Saccharibacillus brassicae: one gene and its partner. The protein of the gene in region 1 interacts with the protein of each later gene in a pairwise test. Links are inferred from orthologs where the notes say so. Each region holds a gene or a part of one and is shown on either strand. Other genes may lie near its edges.

Evidence for each region.
Region 2: the proteins of ileS (region 1) and rbsB interact in binary tests that used the Escherichia coli proteins (3 or more experiments, as listed by UniProt). The link is inferred for Saccharibacillus brassicae from one-to-one orthologs.

What each region holds. Positions count from the first base shown.
Region 1 is NZ_CP041217.1:689,402-697,209, reverse strand. Bases 2,869-6,536 are described here. They hold ileS (isoleucine--tRNA ligase), read left to right. Parts: upstream 2,869-3,243; coding sequence 3,244-6,336; downstream 6,337-6,536. In the rest of the region: FFV09_RS02755 (YggS family pyridoxal phosphate-dependent enzyme), read left to right, coding at 1-459; FFV09_RS02750 (cell division protein SepF), read left to right, coding at 462-917; FFV09_RS02745 (YggT family protein), read left to right, coding at 928-1,218; FFV09_RS02740 (YlmH family RNA-binding protein), read left to right, coding at 1,231-2,013; FFV09_RS02735 (DivIVA domain-containing protein), read left to right, coding at 2,180-2,710; lspA (signal peptidase II), read left to right, coding at 6,546-7,052; FFV09_RS02720 (RluA family pseudouridine synthase), read left to right, coding at 7,055-7,808. UniProt on the Escherichia coli protein: Catalyzes the attachment of isoleucine to tRNA(Ile). As IleRS can inadvertently accommodate and process structurally similar amino acids such as valine, to avoid such errors it has two additional distinct tRNA(Ile)-dependent editing activities.
Region 2 is NZ_CP041217.1:1,207,088-1,213,986, forward strand. The notes cover bases 2,802-5,560. They hold rbsB (ribose ABC transporter substrate-binding protein RbsB), read right to left. Parts: upstream 4,768-5,560; coding sequence 3,835-4,767; downstream 2,802-3,834. Other genes in these bases: FFV09_RS04910 (HIRAN domain-containing protein), read right to left, coding at 2,802-3,474; rbsC (ribose ABC transporter permease RbsC), read right to left, coding at 4,788-5,560. Outside these bases: FFV09_RS04890 (TetR/AcrR family transcriptional regulator), read right to left, coding at 1-344; FFV09_RS04895 (MATE family efflux transporter), read left to right, coding at 512-1,861; FFV09_RS04900 (hypothetical protein), read right to left, coding at 1,998-2,177; FFV09_RS04905 (hypothetical protein), read right to left, coding at 2,308-2,667; more of FFV09_RS04910, read right to left, coding at 2,728-2,801; more of rbsC, read right to left, coding at 5,561-5,759; FFV09_RS04925 (sugar ABC transporter ATP-binding protein), read right to left, coding at 5,761-6,899. UniProt on the Escherichia coli protein: Part of the ABC transporter complex RbsABC involved in ribose import. Binds ribose. Also serves as the primary chemoreceptor for chemotaxis.

The DNA of each region.
Region 1 (7,808 bases):
GGCCAGCTGCAGAGCAATAAAGTAAAAGACGTGATCGGGAGATTCGCGTATATTCATTCGCTGGATCGTCTCTCGTTGGCCAAAGAACTGGAACGTCAGGCCGCCGCGTCCGATATAGAGGTGAACGTCTTCGTTCAGGTCAACGTATCGGGCGAAGATTCCAAATCCGGCATGCCGCCCGAAGAAGTATACGATTTCGTGCGGCAGCTGCGGGACTATTCCCATCTGAACGTGGTGGGCCTGATGACGATGGCGCCGCTCGACCGGGACGCCGAAGGCGCCCGCCCGACGTTCCGGGGACTGCGCGAGCTGCGGGACGAACTCAATGCCCGCGAAGCGTGGTCCGCGCCGATCGAGCATCTGTCGATGGGCATGTCGGGCGATTTTGAAGTGGCGATCGAAGAAGGAGCGACCTGGCTTCGCCTGGGCTCCATTCTGGTAGGAAAAGAGGAGGATTGAAGATGGGTGTCATGAACCGTTTTATGAATTTTCTCGGCCTGCAGGAAGAAGAAGAGATCGTAGAGCGCGAGAAAGTAGCCGATCCGGACGATCAGCCTTACGACGCGGCTTCCAATTACGAGACACGCAAAAACGCGAAAGCGAACAACGTGGTCAGTATCCATGCTCAGAAAAGCGTCAAAGTGATTCTGGTGGAACCGCGTACGTACGACGACGCCCAACAGATCGCCGACCATCTGCGCGCGCACCGTTCGGTCGTCGTCAATTTGCAGCAGGTTCGCCGCGACCACGCCAAGCGGATCATCGATTTTCTCGGTGGCACCGTGTACGCGATCAACGGCAACATTTCCAAAGTCGGAGGAGACATTTTCCTCTGCACGCCGGATACGGTGGAAGTGGAAGGCACCATCGCGGACCTGATCCGCGAAGATCACGAATTTAATAATCAAATGAGGTGAATATCGTTTAATGGAATTTCTTCTTCTGCTCCATAACGTCATTGTTCCTTGGGCTTTCCAGATCTATTCCTGGATTCTGATCATCTATATCCTGATGTCTTGGGTACCGAATGTGCGCGAGAGCCAGGTCGGCGTCATTTTGGGCAAAATTGCCGAACCTTACCTGGCCATCTTCCGCCGCTTCATCCCGCCGATCGGCGGCATGCTCGACATTTCCCCGATCGTGGCATTCTTCGTTCTTCAATTCGTGCAGCGCGGCGTGCTGTACCTGATCGAACTGCTTGCCAGAGCGATCGGTTAAAGAGGGCCTGACATGAGTAAAAACATGTACGAACATATCCATCCCGACGAACGCGAATTCGTCGACCGCGCTTCCGAATGGCTTGAAGGCGCGGCCCGCTATCACGAGACGAAGCTGACCGATTTTCTCGATCCGCGCCAGCTGCAGATTTTGACGATGCTGGCGAACCGCGAACCGGACGTCGACTTTCGCCTGGACGGGGGCAGCGAGGCTGCCGAACGCCGGCGCGCCGTGATCGCTCCGGATTACCGGGACCTGCAGGAAGAAGACACGAAGCTTGCCGTGCTGTCGATCACTCCGTCGGACACCAAGTTCATGGAGCTCGGGCACGGCGATTATATGGGTTCGGTATTGGGACTCGGCATGAAGCGTTCCAAAGTCGGCGATATCCATCCGCGCGAAGACGGCTGCCATATCGTGGTAGCCGCCGAGATCGCGGATTTTCTTAATCTGGAGCTGCGTCAGGTGCACCGGGTGAACGTGTTCACTGAAGTGCTGCCGATTGCTTCGCTGCTTGCCGCGGAATCGGAGCTTGCGGAACTGGAACTGACGGTCGCTTCGCCGCGGCTTGACGGGATCGCGAGCGACGTATACCGTATGAGCCGGGCGAAGATTCTCGCTCCGATCAAGGCGGGGCGCTGCCGGGTGAACTGGAAAGTGGAAGAAGATCCTTCCAAAATGCTGCGCGAAGGAGACACGGTCTCCCTGCAGGGCTTCGGGCGCTTTCGGGTGCTGGAAGTCGGCGATTTGACCAAAAAAGGCCGGTATCGGGTCCGGATCGGCAAGTTTGTATAGAATTTGTGGAGAAGGCGTATCGTTTCATGCAGGAATTCGCGTGCGAACGTCGAAATTCCGATAAAGCAAAGGGGCCGCAGTCGGGCGGCCCGATTCACAAACCGGATACGGCCGGCCGTTCGCCGAGGGGTTGGCAGCGTGCTCAATACACTTGGAGGTGCACATCATGGCATTAACACCGCTGGATATACATAACAAAGAATTCAGCCGGCGTCTTCGCGGATACGATGAAGATGAAGTCAACGAGTTTTTGGATCAGGTGATCAAAGACTACGAGAGCGTCATTCGCGAAAATAAAGATCTTCTGCACCGCATGACGTCGATGGAAGAGCGTCTCAACCATTTCATGAACCTGGAAGACACGCTGAGCAAGACGATCATCGTGGCGCAGGAAGCGGCGGACGAAGTACGCGGCAACGCGAAGAAGGAAGCCCAGCTGATCGTGAAGGAAGCGGAGAAAAACGCCGATCGCATCATCAACGAATCTTTGGTCAAATCGCGCAAAGTCGCCGTGGAGATGGAAGAGCTCAAGAAGCAGGCGTCCATCTACCGCACCCGTTTCCGGACGCTGATCGAAGCGCAGCTCGAACTGCTCGCCCAGGACGGCTGGGACGCGCTGGATCGCCAGAGCCGCGAACTCGATCGCGAGATGGAGCAGGCCCAGGCCGAACGCCGCCGCGCGAGCGAATCGTACTAGGCGGACCGCGCTTAGGTCCGCTGCGGCGGTCGGTGTCAGCTATTGACAACCGCCGCGGATAGCGCTATAAATAAAGAACGCCGCTGCGGCGTTCCGGACGGCAAGTCCGGATGAGATCCATAACATGAACCAAATTCCACGATGGGAACAGTAAGCGATGCCGTTCGTTCTCCAGAGAGCCGGGCCTTCAAGAGCTGCAAGCCGGCGTACGAAGCATTGACCGAAGATCGTCCCGGAGAAGTACGCCCGAATCCTTTTGCGACATTCATGCAGGAGAGAGTAGGCCGTATCGGATGCCGACCGTTACAGCGGCCCCGCGTTATTGGACGCGGAAGACAAGGTGTCGCTCTGCTGCGCGATGCCCGAAAAGCGGCGTTCTCCGGCGTTTTTCGGACAGACTGTGCAGGCAGGCGAAACAAGGGTGGTAACGCGAGCAGGTCTCGTCCCTTTACGGGGGCGGGGCTTTTTTTGTTTTCGGATCGCTGATTTGGATTGACGAGCATTTATTCCCCATACAAAAGGAGCCGACAGACATGCAAAGAGTCGATGTCAGAGAAAAAGCGCGCGCGCGCGACCTGCGGGTGTTGAACCGTTGGAATGAAGAGAATACGTTCAAGCAGTCGATCGAGAACCGCGAAGGCAAGCCGAACTTCGTCTTCTACGAAGGACCGCCGACCGCAAACGGAGTGCCGCATATCGGACACGTGCTGGGACGCGTCATCAAGGACTTCGTCGGTCGCTACCAGACGATGAAAGGCTTCCACGTCGTTCGCAAAGCGGGCTGGGATACGCACGGCCTGCCGGTCGAGCTGGGCGTGGAGAAACAGCTCGGCATCTCCGGCAAGCACGATATCGAAGAGTACGGTGTCGAGAAATTTATCAAAAAGTGCAAAGAGAGCGTGTTTACGTACGAGAAGCAGTGGCGCGAGCTGACCGAAGCGATCGGCTACTGGACGGATCTCGACAACCCGTACATCACGCTGGACAACAAATATATCGAAAGCGTCTGGAACCTGCTCGGCACGATCCACGACAAAGGGCTGTTGTACCGCGGACACCGCGTCAGCCCGTACTGTCCTTCGTGCCAGACGACGCTGAGCTCGCACGAAGTGGCGCAGGGCTACGAAGACGTCAAAGACCTGAGCGCGACCGCCAAGTTCAAGCTTGAGAGCGGCGAGTACGTGCTGGCCTGGACGACGACGCCGTGGACGCTGCCTTCGAACATCGCGCTGGCCGTCAATCCGGCGATGACGTACGTCAAAGTACAGCAGGAAGGCGAAGTGCTGATCCTGGCGAAAAACTTGACGGGCAGCGTGCTCAAAGGCGAGTTCGAGACGCTGGGCGAACTGCCGGGCTCTGAACTGGTCGGCTTGAGCTACGACGCGCCGTTCCATTACTTCACGCCGGAAAAAGGGCATCTGATCCTCGGCGCGGACTTCGTCACGGACGCGAGCGGTACGGGCGTCGTGCATCTGGCGCCGGCGCACGGCGAAGACGATTACCGCGTCTGCCGCGAGAACGGGATCAGCTTTATCAACCTGGTCGATTCGCAGGGCCGCTTCGTCGACGAAGTGACCGATTTTGCCGGACGTTTCGTCAAAGACGGCGAGACCGATATCGAGATCGTCAAAGCGCTGTCGGAAAAAGGACGTCTCTACAGCAAAGAAAAATACGAGCACAGCTATCCGTTTTGCTGGAGATGCCACACGCCGCTGCTGTATTACGCGACAGACAGCTGGTTTATCCGCACGACGGCCGTCAAAGACAAACTGGTCGAAAACAACAAAGGCGTCAAATGGTATCCGGAACATGTGCGCGACGGCCGTTTCGGCAAATTCCTCGATGACCTGATCGACTGGAACATCAGCCGCAACCGCTACTGGGGCACGCCGCTCAACGTCTGGGTATGCGAAGAGACAGGCAGGGAATACGCGCCGAAGAGCATCGCCGACCTGCGCGAGCGCGCGGTTGATTTCGTGCCGGAAGACATCGAGCTGCACAAGCCTTACGTGGACGCGATCAAGCTGAAGTCCCCGTTCGCCGAAGGCGCGGTCATGACCCGGACGTCCGAAGTGATCGACGTCTGGTTCGACAGCGGTTCGATGCCGTTTGCCCAGCAGCATTATCCGTTCGAAAACGAAGAAGCGTTCAAAGCGCAGTATCCGGCCGACATGATCGTCGAAGGTATCGACCAGACGCGCGGCTGGTTCTACAGCCTGCTCGCGGTCTCGACGATGATCACGGGCGAAGCGCCGTACAAATCCGTTATGGCGACCGGACATATCCTGGACGAGAACGGCCAGAAAATGTCCAAGTCCAAAGGCAACGTCGTCGATCCGTGGGAAGTGCTCGAAGAATACGGCATGGACGCGTTCCGCTGGGTGATGCTGGCCGACAGCGCGCCGTGGAACACGAAGCGCTTTTCCAAAAGCGTCGTCGGCGAAGCCAAGTCCAAAGTCGTCGACACGATCGTCAACACGCACGCGTTCCTGACGCTGTACGCGGACATCGACGGATTCGATCCGGCGGCGCATCCTTTCCAGGTGCCGACCGGACGTCTGGATCGCTGGATTCTGTCGCGCCTGCACAGCCTGGTGGCGGCCGCGAACGAAGCGCTTGAAGACAACGACTTCCTGAGCGCCGCCAAAGGCATCGAAGAATTCGTCGACGGCCTGAGCAACTGGTATATCCGCCGTTCGCGCGACCGGTTCTGGGGCAGCGGCCTGACGGACGACAAGCTCGACGCGTACCGCACGCTGACCGAAGTGCTCTCGACGCTCGCGCGCCTGATCGCTCCGTTCATGCCGGTATTGGCCGAAGACCTGTACGGCAACCTGGGCGGACAGACGAGCGTGCATCTGGCGGATTATCCGACGGCCTACGCTTCGCTGATCGACGCGGAACTGGAACGCGACATGAAGACGTCGCAGCAGATCGTGGAACTGGCCCGCAACGTGCGCAACGAGAACAGCCTGAAGACGCGCCAGCCGCTGTCCGAGCTGATCGTCTCGATGGACCGCGAGTTCGACCTGACCGATTACGCGGAGATCGTCAAGGACGAGATCAACGTGAAGCAGATCCGGATCGAGAGCGGAGACAGCGACTTCGTCGACTACACGCTCAAGCTGAACCTCAAAGTGGCAGGCAAAAAGTACGGCAAAAACGTCGGCTTCCTGCAAAACCACTTCAAAGGCATGACGGCGCAGGAGACGCGTGCGGTCGTGGACAACGGACACTTCAATATCGCGTCGCCGGAAGGCGAAGAACTTCAAGTGACGGGCGAAGAGCTGCTGATCGAGAAAAAAGCGAAAGAAGGATTCGCGTCCGCGTCCGGCTACGGCCTGACGGTGGCGCTGAACACCGACGTGACGCCTGAACTCGAACAGGAAGGCTGGGTTCGCGAGATCGTCCGGGCCGTGCAGGATACGCGCAAAAAGCTCGACCTCAAAGTCGAGCAGCGCGTCGACCTGACGCTCGACGTCGACGCCGAACTGCAGGCCGCGCTCGAAGCGTTCGATTCCGTGCTGCGCGAGAACGTGCTCGTGGACGGCGTATCGTTCGGCTCGGAAGACGGCATGGAGAGAATGACGCTCGGCGGCAAGGAAGTCGGCATCAAGATTCGCTAGAATTCAGGGCGAACAGCAAGCAAGACCGCTGCGGGAGCCCCGCGGAGATCGTCCCTGCGGACGGTCGGCCGCGGGGTCTTGTGTTGCCCGGCGGCAGCCGGTCGGCACGATAGACGCTATCTTTGGCGCTGTGCTACAATAGACGGGCCGGAAAGGAAGCTTGCATCGTCCGCCGGTCCCAACTTGAAGGTATGAGGTGACGGATTAACGTGATTTATTATGTGATCGCGCTTGTAGCTTTTCTGATTGACCAGGGGACCAAATACCTGGTCGCTACGCGCATGGAGATTCGAGATCAAATTCCGATCATCGGCGACTTCTTCATTTTGACTTCGCACCGGAACAAAGGCGCGGCTTTCGGCATTTTGCAGGAGCAGCAGTGGTTCTTCATCATTGTGACGCTCGTCGTCGTCGCCGGGATCATCTGGTATCTGCAGCGCGTCAAAAACGCCAGAGGTTCGGCCCGCCTGCTGCCGATCGCGCTCAGCCTCGTGCTCGGCGGAGCGCTGGGCAACTTCCTGGACCGTCTTCGGATGGGCGAAGTCGTCGACTTTTTCCTGTTCAACTTCGGCAGTTACAGCTTCCCGATCTTCAACGTTGCGGACGCCTGCATCGTGGTCGGCGTCGCCCTGATCATCATCGATACGCTGCTTGACGCCAAACGCCCGAACGAACCGCAGTCTACGGACAAGCTTGAGCAACGCACGGAGGAATAGACATGGATAAGCATCAATCTGCCGATCCCGGCGCTTTGCCGGAAGAGATCGCAGTCGAAGAAGAAAGTATGCAGTGGAACGTGTCTGCCGAATTCAACAAGCAGCGCGTCGATAAATACGTAACCGAAGCGATGGGCGACGAAGTGTCCCGCTCCCAGATCCAGCTCTGGATCGATCAGGGGCATATCACCGTCAACGGCAAGACCGTCAAAGCCAATTACAAACTGTCCCCGAACGAGACGGTGGACGTTCGCGTGCCCGCGCCGGAATCGGTCGACATCGTGCCGGAGAACATCCCGCTCGACGTCGTGTACGAAGACTCCGACGTCATCGTGGTGAACAAGCCGCGCGGCATGGTCGTGCACCCGGCCGTCGGCCATTCGTCCGGCACGCTCGTCAATGCCTTGATGTTCCATTGCAAGGACCTCTCGGGCATCAACGGCGAAGTGCGTCCCGGTATCGTGCATCGCATCGACAAAGACACGAGCGGCCTGCTGATGGCTGCCAAGAACGACAAAGCGCACGCCTCGCTGGCCGAACAGCTCAAAGAGCACTCCGTCAGCCGCATCTATACCGCTTTGGCGCACGGCAACATCGCGCATAACCACGGCACCGTGGACGCCAATCTGGGCCGCGACCCGCACGACCGCAAAATGTTCACCGTCGTTCAGAGCGGCGGCAAGCACGCGATCACGCATTTCAACGTGTCCGAACGGTTCGGCGACTACACGCTGCTCGAACTGAAGCTTGAGACCG
Region 2 (6,899 bases), 520 kb from region 1 along the record:
AAGCGGATCGTGTCCGGCTCGTGCGGCAGCGTCATCATCATGAGCTGCGCCGAGCACGGGTACCGGCCGAGCACGCTTCGCATCGTGAGCGCAAGTCCGGTCAGCTGTTTTTTCCAGTCTCCGCCCGGCTCGAATTCGTCCACGATCGTTTTGGAAATTTGATTGGCCATGCCCTGGTACAGATCCTGTTTGCTTTTAAAATGCCAATAGATGGACGGCGCCTGAATACCCAGGCGTTCGGCCAGTCTGCGCATGCTGAATTTCTCGATCTCTCCCTCGCGCAAAAGCTCCCAGGAAGCTTCCAAAATTTTGTTTTCCGAAATTTGCGGCTGCTGCTTTTTCATTCTATTCCGCCTTTCTGCGTCCATTTTCATCTAACACCGTAAGTTTGTTGTTTACAACTCTGTATCCCCATGATATCATCTAACACTGTAAGGCACAAACTAACACCGTTAGATTGTTTCTCGCCGGTTAGATTTCCCCCAAATACACGAAGAGAGTTGGGATCGTCATGGATGCAGAAAACCTCCATTATTTTGAAAAAGCACCGATTACGAAAGCTGTTGCGCACTTTGCCGTACCGATGATGCTCGGCATGTCCATGAGCGTCATCTATTCGATCCTGAACGCCTATTTCCTCGGCACGCTGCATAATACGGCGATGCTGACCGCGCTTGCGCTGACGCTGCCGTTATTTGCGCTGATCATGGCACTGGGCAACCTGATCGGCATGGGCGCCGGTACGTTCATCTCCCGCCTGCTCGGCGAGAAAAAGTACGACCAGATCAAGCACGTCTCCGCGTTCGCCGTTTACGGCAGCCTGCTGCTCGGGCTGATCGTGATCGCTGTCGGCCTTCCGCTGATCGATCCGATCGTGCACGGCCTGGGCGCGACGCCCGGTTCTTTTGGCTTCACTAAAGACTACGTCACGGTCATGCTGATCGGCGCGCCGGTCGTCGTGCTCTGTTTTACCCTTGAAAATATCGTGCGTTCGGAAGGCGCCGCCGTCACTTCCATGGTCGGCATGATCCTGAGCGTCGTCGTGAATATCGCGCTCGACGCGCTGGCCGTCTTCGTGCTGCATGCCGGCGTTATCGGCGTGGCGTCCGCCACGATCGTCGCCAACCTGGTCGCATGCGTGTTCTACCTGTTCCATATGGGAGTGAAAAGCCCGTTTTTGACGATCTCCGTCAAATGGTTCAAAGCGACGCGGGAAATCGTCGGCAATGTGCTGAAGATCGGTATTCCGGTCTTTATCATGAGCGTGTTTCTGGGAGCCATGTCGCTGCTGCTGAATCATTTCCTGATCGAATACGGCGACCGGGCGACCGCGGCTTACGGTCTCTCGTCGCGCCTATTGCAGTTCCCGGAGTTCATCCTGATGGGGCTGTGCGAAGGCGTCGTGCCCCTGATCGCGTTCTCGTTCACCGCCAACCGGCTGCGCATGAAGCAGGCGATCGGCTTCACCGTCAAAGCGATCGCCCTGCTGGCCGCGCTGTTCGGCCTCGTCGTCTATCTGACGTCCGACCACCTGATCGGCTGGTTCACCCGCGATCCGCAGCTGATCGAGATGGGCAGCTATATCCTCCGGGTCACTTTCCTGTCCCTGTTCGTCTCGGGAGCGACCGCCCTGTTCACGGGCATCTTCCAGGCGACCGGCCAGGGAACCGCCGCGCTGGTCATGTCCGTCATTCAGGGCGTCACGCTCATTCCCGTGCTGTTCGTCGCGAACGCCGCATACGGCTTCCACGGCGTAGTCTGGTCGCTCGTGATCGCGGACGTCGTCGCTTTTGCCGTCGGCGGCATCCTGCTGTGGACGCTGCGCGGCAGGCTGCAGCCGGAGCTGGATTTCGCCGGATAAGCCGGAGCCGGGAGGGAGGCAAGGAGGCAAGGTGGCGGAATTTGCGGAGCGATGGCGGGGGTGGAAGTGGGGGCGGGAACCCTACTCTAACGAACCCTCATCCCGCTATTTGCCTCCCAAACTGCTTTTCTCCGACCTAACGAATCGTCATCACGCTATTTGCTCCAAAACGGCTCAAACCGACCGGATCACGGCCAATAAGACTATGACGATTCGTTAGATTTTCAAAAAAGCGAAAAAGCGGCAAATAGCGATCATACGGTTCGTTACGCGCCAAACAGGCCGGCTTGTCCATCGACAAGCCGGCCTGTTCCATGTCCGTACCTTCCAAGCAGGCGCCTACGCCAGGGAGCCCGGCGCGCAGCCTCTCCATCAGCTTGTCCATCGCCGGCCGATGAACCGATACGCCGCCCAAGCGAGCCGCTGTCCAAGCAAGCCGCTCCTGCTCAGGGCCGACTGCGCCGCTTCTTCCTCCGTGCCCGCTTGTCAGAAGCAATCGCGCCGCCCGTTCCCCGCTCGAAATATCTCAGCGCGATCAGCAGCATCTCGCAGATCACTTTCCACAGCGTGACCAGAATGATCAAAGCAGCGCCGCCCATCATCAAGCCCAGAATCCAGCCGGATTTCTCGCCTACCCGATAAAAATCGTCCTGCCGAAAAACCGTGCCCAGAACCGGATGCGCCAAAGCGAAATGCTCCCCAAATCGATAAGAAGCGTACAGAATAGGCAGCGTGCCCGCGTAGAACAAGGTGCGGATCAGTTCCACAGCCGACTTGCGCCCAAATTCGAAAAACTTGTCGTCCATGCTTCACGTTCCTTCCGAATAGTTTTTGGCGGACGGTGCTTGCTTCTGCGGCATCAAATCTCAGATCCAATTCCGAACCTCAAACATATAATGCAATTCTTTTAATTTTCCAAAAGAATTCTCATCCATCTCACAAGCAACCAAAATCAATGGACGGTTTTCTTCAGGAATTTTGGCTTGGATTCTCGCATGAATATCAAACCCGTCTTTTAGAACCTTATAAAAGAATGCATTGAAAGGTTTTGGAATATAACCAAGTCTCAATTTTTCCCTATAATCCAACACGACTTCTACAGCTTCTCTATCCTTCTCATTTGACGCATCCCACTGCACGCTGATTGGATCATCGATATGGTAATCCTGTACTTCATCTTTAGTATGAGACCAACCTGCAATATCAACATTCAGTAAAGCAACATTAGAGGTGGATGCATAGATAATAGGCGCAATAAAAGAGATTTGGTCAGTTGCAAGTCGTCCTTGTGTAATGCACAAGTATTCCCATTCAACGTTTGAAGAATTAATTTTGTGGCTTTTTAAAAATCTTTTAAAATCATTTCGATCGGTATTAGGAATTCTTCTCTCGAATGAAGAAAAAAGTTTATTGCTTTGATAAATGGTCTCGACGTCGCTCAAGCCCACAAAAGGTACGAATCCTTCTTTGACTGCTTGTTTGTAAATTTCGTGGTTATAATAAAAGAAATATTGCTCATCCTTTAATTCAAGCGTTCCTACTGCATAATTCGCTTTATTTCTTGGACTTTTCCAAACTAGCAGTAATTTATGATAAGTATGTTTTTCCGGCATATTAGAGCTCCTTTAAGATAAGATCTCTCCTCTTCTTTAGAACAGTAGAGACAAACCTTTTTCTTACTTCGTCCATTACGAGGGTCGGTACCTGATTCACTATCGACTCTATCTGACTATCCGTCAATATCTTCAAGTCTTTTATGTAAGTTACGATCTGGGGATTCATATTTTTTACATTTTTAAACAGTTCAAAGGCATTTAGCTTTTCAACTTTTTCTGAGTTTCCCCATTTTTAAACCTCTTCCGCGCTTTTGTACGTGCCGTTGTCTTTCAATTTTAGCTTTCAAGATATCCGTATCATGAAAAAAAACGACCTCGTTTTCTGCTCTCATGCAGATCGCGAGGTCGTGTTCGGCTTTAAGGCTGCGAATCTTCTGTAGTCACGAGCTTCAAAGGTGCCGGAATAGAGGCTTCCACTTCCTTGCCTTGAAGCACGTCCCGCGCGGCGTTTACGGCCAGTTGGCCGATCAGATCCGGCTGCTGGGCCACGGTCGCGGTCAGTTTGCCGTTCCGGATCGAGGTCAGCGCATCGTCGTTTCCGTCGAAGCCGACGACCGGAATATCTTTGCCCGAGCTTTGGATGGCTTCGATCGCGCCGAGCGCCATTTCGTCGTTATGCGCGAATACGGCCTGTACGCCCGGATTGCCTTGCAGCAGATTTTCCATGACGGTCAATCCTTTGGTGCGGTCAAAATCGGCCGCTTGACTGGCGATCACGTCGAGCTGCACGTCGGCAATCTCGTGGAAGCCGCGTCCCCGTTCACGGGTCGCGGACGCGCCCGGCACGCCTTGCAGCTCGATTACTTTAGCGCCTTTGCCAAGCTGCTGCACCAGATACTCGGCCGCCATTTGCCCGCCTTTGGCATTGTCGGAGGCGACAAGGGCCTTCACGTCGCCTTGATCCGCGGAACGGTCGAGCGCGATCACCGGAATATCCAGCACGTTGGCCGCCTGCACCGCGGAAGAGATCGCGGCCGAGTCGGTCGGATTTACCAGCAGCGCGTTCACGCCCTGCTGAAGCAGGTCGTCTACGTCATTGCTTTGTTTGGCCGAATCGTTTTGCGCATCGACGACGATCACTTCGATCCCCAGTTTTTGCGCTTCCGCCGTCACGCCGTCTTTGAGCGAGACGAAGAACGGATTGTTCAAGGTCGAGATCGACAACCCGATTTTGATCTTGCCGGAGTCGGATGCCTGATTGGTTCTGGCCCATGCCGGCGGCTGCATGGAGCAGCCGGCGAGCATCAAGACAACCAGTAAAGCGACGAGCGTAGTCGTTAATTTTTTCATAAGGCCACCTTCTTTCTGTTTTAAGCCGACCGTTTGCGGTCGATCAGTACGGCAATCAGGATCACGACGCCTTTGACCACCATCTGGAAAAACGAGGAGACGCCGAGCAGATTCAGACCGTTGTTGAGCGTAGCGATAATCAGCGCGCCGATCAGCGTACCGACGATCCATCCGCGTCCGCCCGTCAGGCTGGTTCCGCCCAGCACGACCGCCGCGATCGCATCCAGTTCGTACGATTGTCCGGCCGTAGGCTGCGCGGAATTCAGACGGGACATCAGGATGGCGCCCGCCAAGGCGGACAGCAGACCGGCCAGGCTGTAGATCATGATCTTGACGCGGTGTACTTTAATGCCCGATACGATGGCCGCTTTTTCGTTGCCGCCGATCGCGTACGTTTTGCGGCCAAAAGCCGTTTTATGCAAAATCGTCCAGAGGATCGCGAATACGATCATCATGGTGATCGCCGGAACCGGAATCCCCAAGAAATAACCGCGGCCGAACAATTGGAACGATAGATCGTCGCCCAGACCCGTGATCGGATTTCCGTTGGTGTAGACGAGCGTCAAGCCCCGGAAAACGGTCATCGTGGCAAGCGTCGCGATGAACGGAGCCATTTTGCCTTTTGTGATCAACAGGCCGTTCACCGCCCCCATGATCGCGCCGGCGATACAGCCGATCAGAATCGCGAAGATCGGATCGACGCCGGCCAGCATCAGATTGGCTACGAACGCGCTGGATAAGGCCAGGATCGATCCAACCGAAAGGTCGATGCCGCCGGTCAAAATGACGAAGGTCATGCCGAACGCGATCAGCGCGTTAATCGCCACCTGGCGAAACAGATTCAGAATATTAAGCGGTTCCAAAAATGCCGGGTTCAATATCGACACGATCACGACCAAAATGATAAACCCGAGCAATGGACCGAGTTTTTGCGTAACCTCCGATAATTTGAAACGTTTGCCGGAGTCGGCTGCGGAAGCTGATTTTTGCATCTTATTGTCCTCCTGTCGCTAAAGTCATAATGTTTTCCTGCGTCGCTTCGCTGCCCGCAAGCTCGCCGCCGATATGGCCTTCATGCACCACGATGATCCGATCGCTCATGCCCAGTACCTCGGGAAGCTCGGAGGACACCATAATGATCGCCACGCCGCGGTCCGTCAGCTCGTTGATCAACTGATAGATTTCACGCTTGGCGCCCACGTCCACGCCGCGCGTCGGTTCGTCGAGAATGAGCAGACTCGGTCCGATGCCGATCCATTTGGCGATGACGACCTTTTGTTGGTTGCCTCCCGACAGGCTGCTGGCCGGCGTCTCGGCGGACTGCGTTTTGACCTGCAATCGCTTGATCAGCGTATCCACGAACTCGCGCTCTTTGCGCGATGAGATAAAGCCTTTGGACGTAAAACTGAACAGGTTCGGCAGCGCCATGTTTTCGCGAATCGAGAAGTCGAGCACAAGACCTTCGTCTTTGCGGTCTTCGGTAATGAAGCCGATTCCATGCCGTACTGCGTCTTCCGGGCGGCGGATATTGATCTTTTTGCCCCGCAGTATGATCTGGCCGCTGTCAAGCTTGTCCAGACCGAAGATCGCCCGCATGATTTCCGTGCGCCCCGCGCCCATCAGACCCGAAAAGCCGACGACTTCCCCGGCCCGGACGTTGAAGCTGATGTTTTCGAATAATCCGCGCCGCGTCGCGTTTTTTACTTCCAATATGACGTCGCCGGGCTTCGGATTCCGCTTCGGATAACGCTCGGTCAGTTCGCGTCCGACCATCTTGCGAACGACTTCGTCAAAGTTCGTCGCCGGGATCTCTTTCGTATCCACCGTAATGCCGTCGCGCATCACGGTGATCCGGTCGCAGATCGCGAAGATCTCTTCCATTCGGTGCGAAATGTACACGACGGACACGCCTTCTGCTCTCAGCGAACGAATGATTTCGAACAGCTTGACGATCTCGCGTTCGGTCAATGCCGCTGTCGGCTCGTCCATGATGATGACTTTGGCTTCCGTCATCAACGCTTTGGCGATTTCGATCATCTGCTGCTGTCCGACCGAACAAGCACCGGCTTCCTTGTTCAGCGGCAGGTCGACGGACAAGCGCTGAAGCTGCTCACGGGCAAGGCGTTTCATTT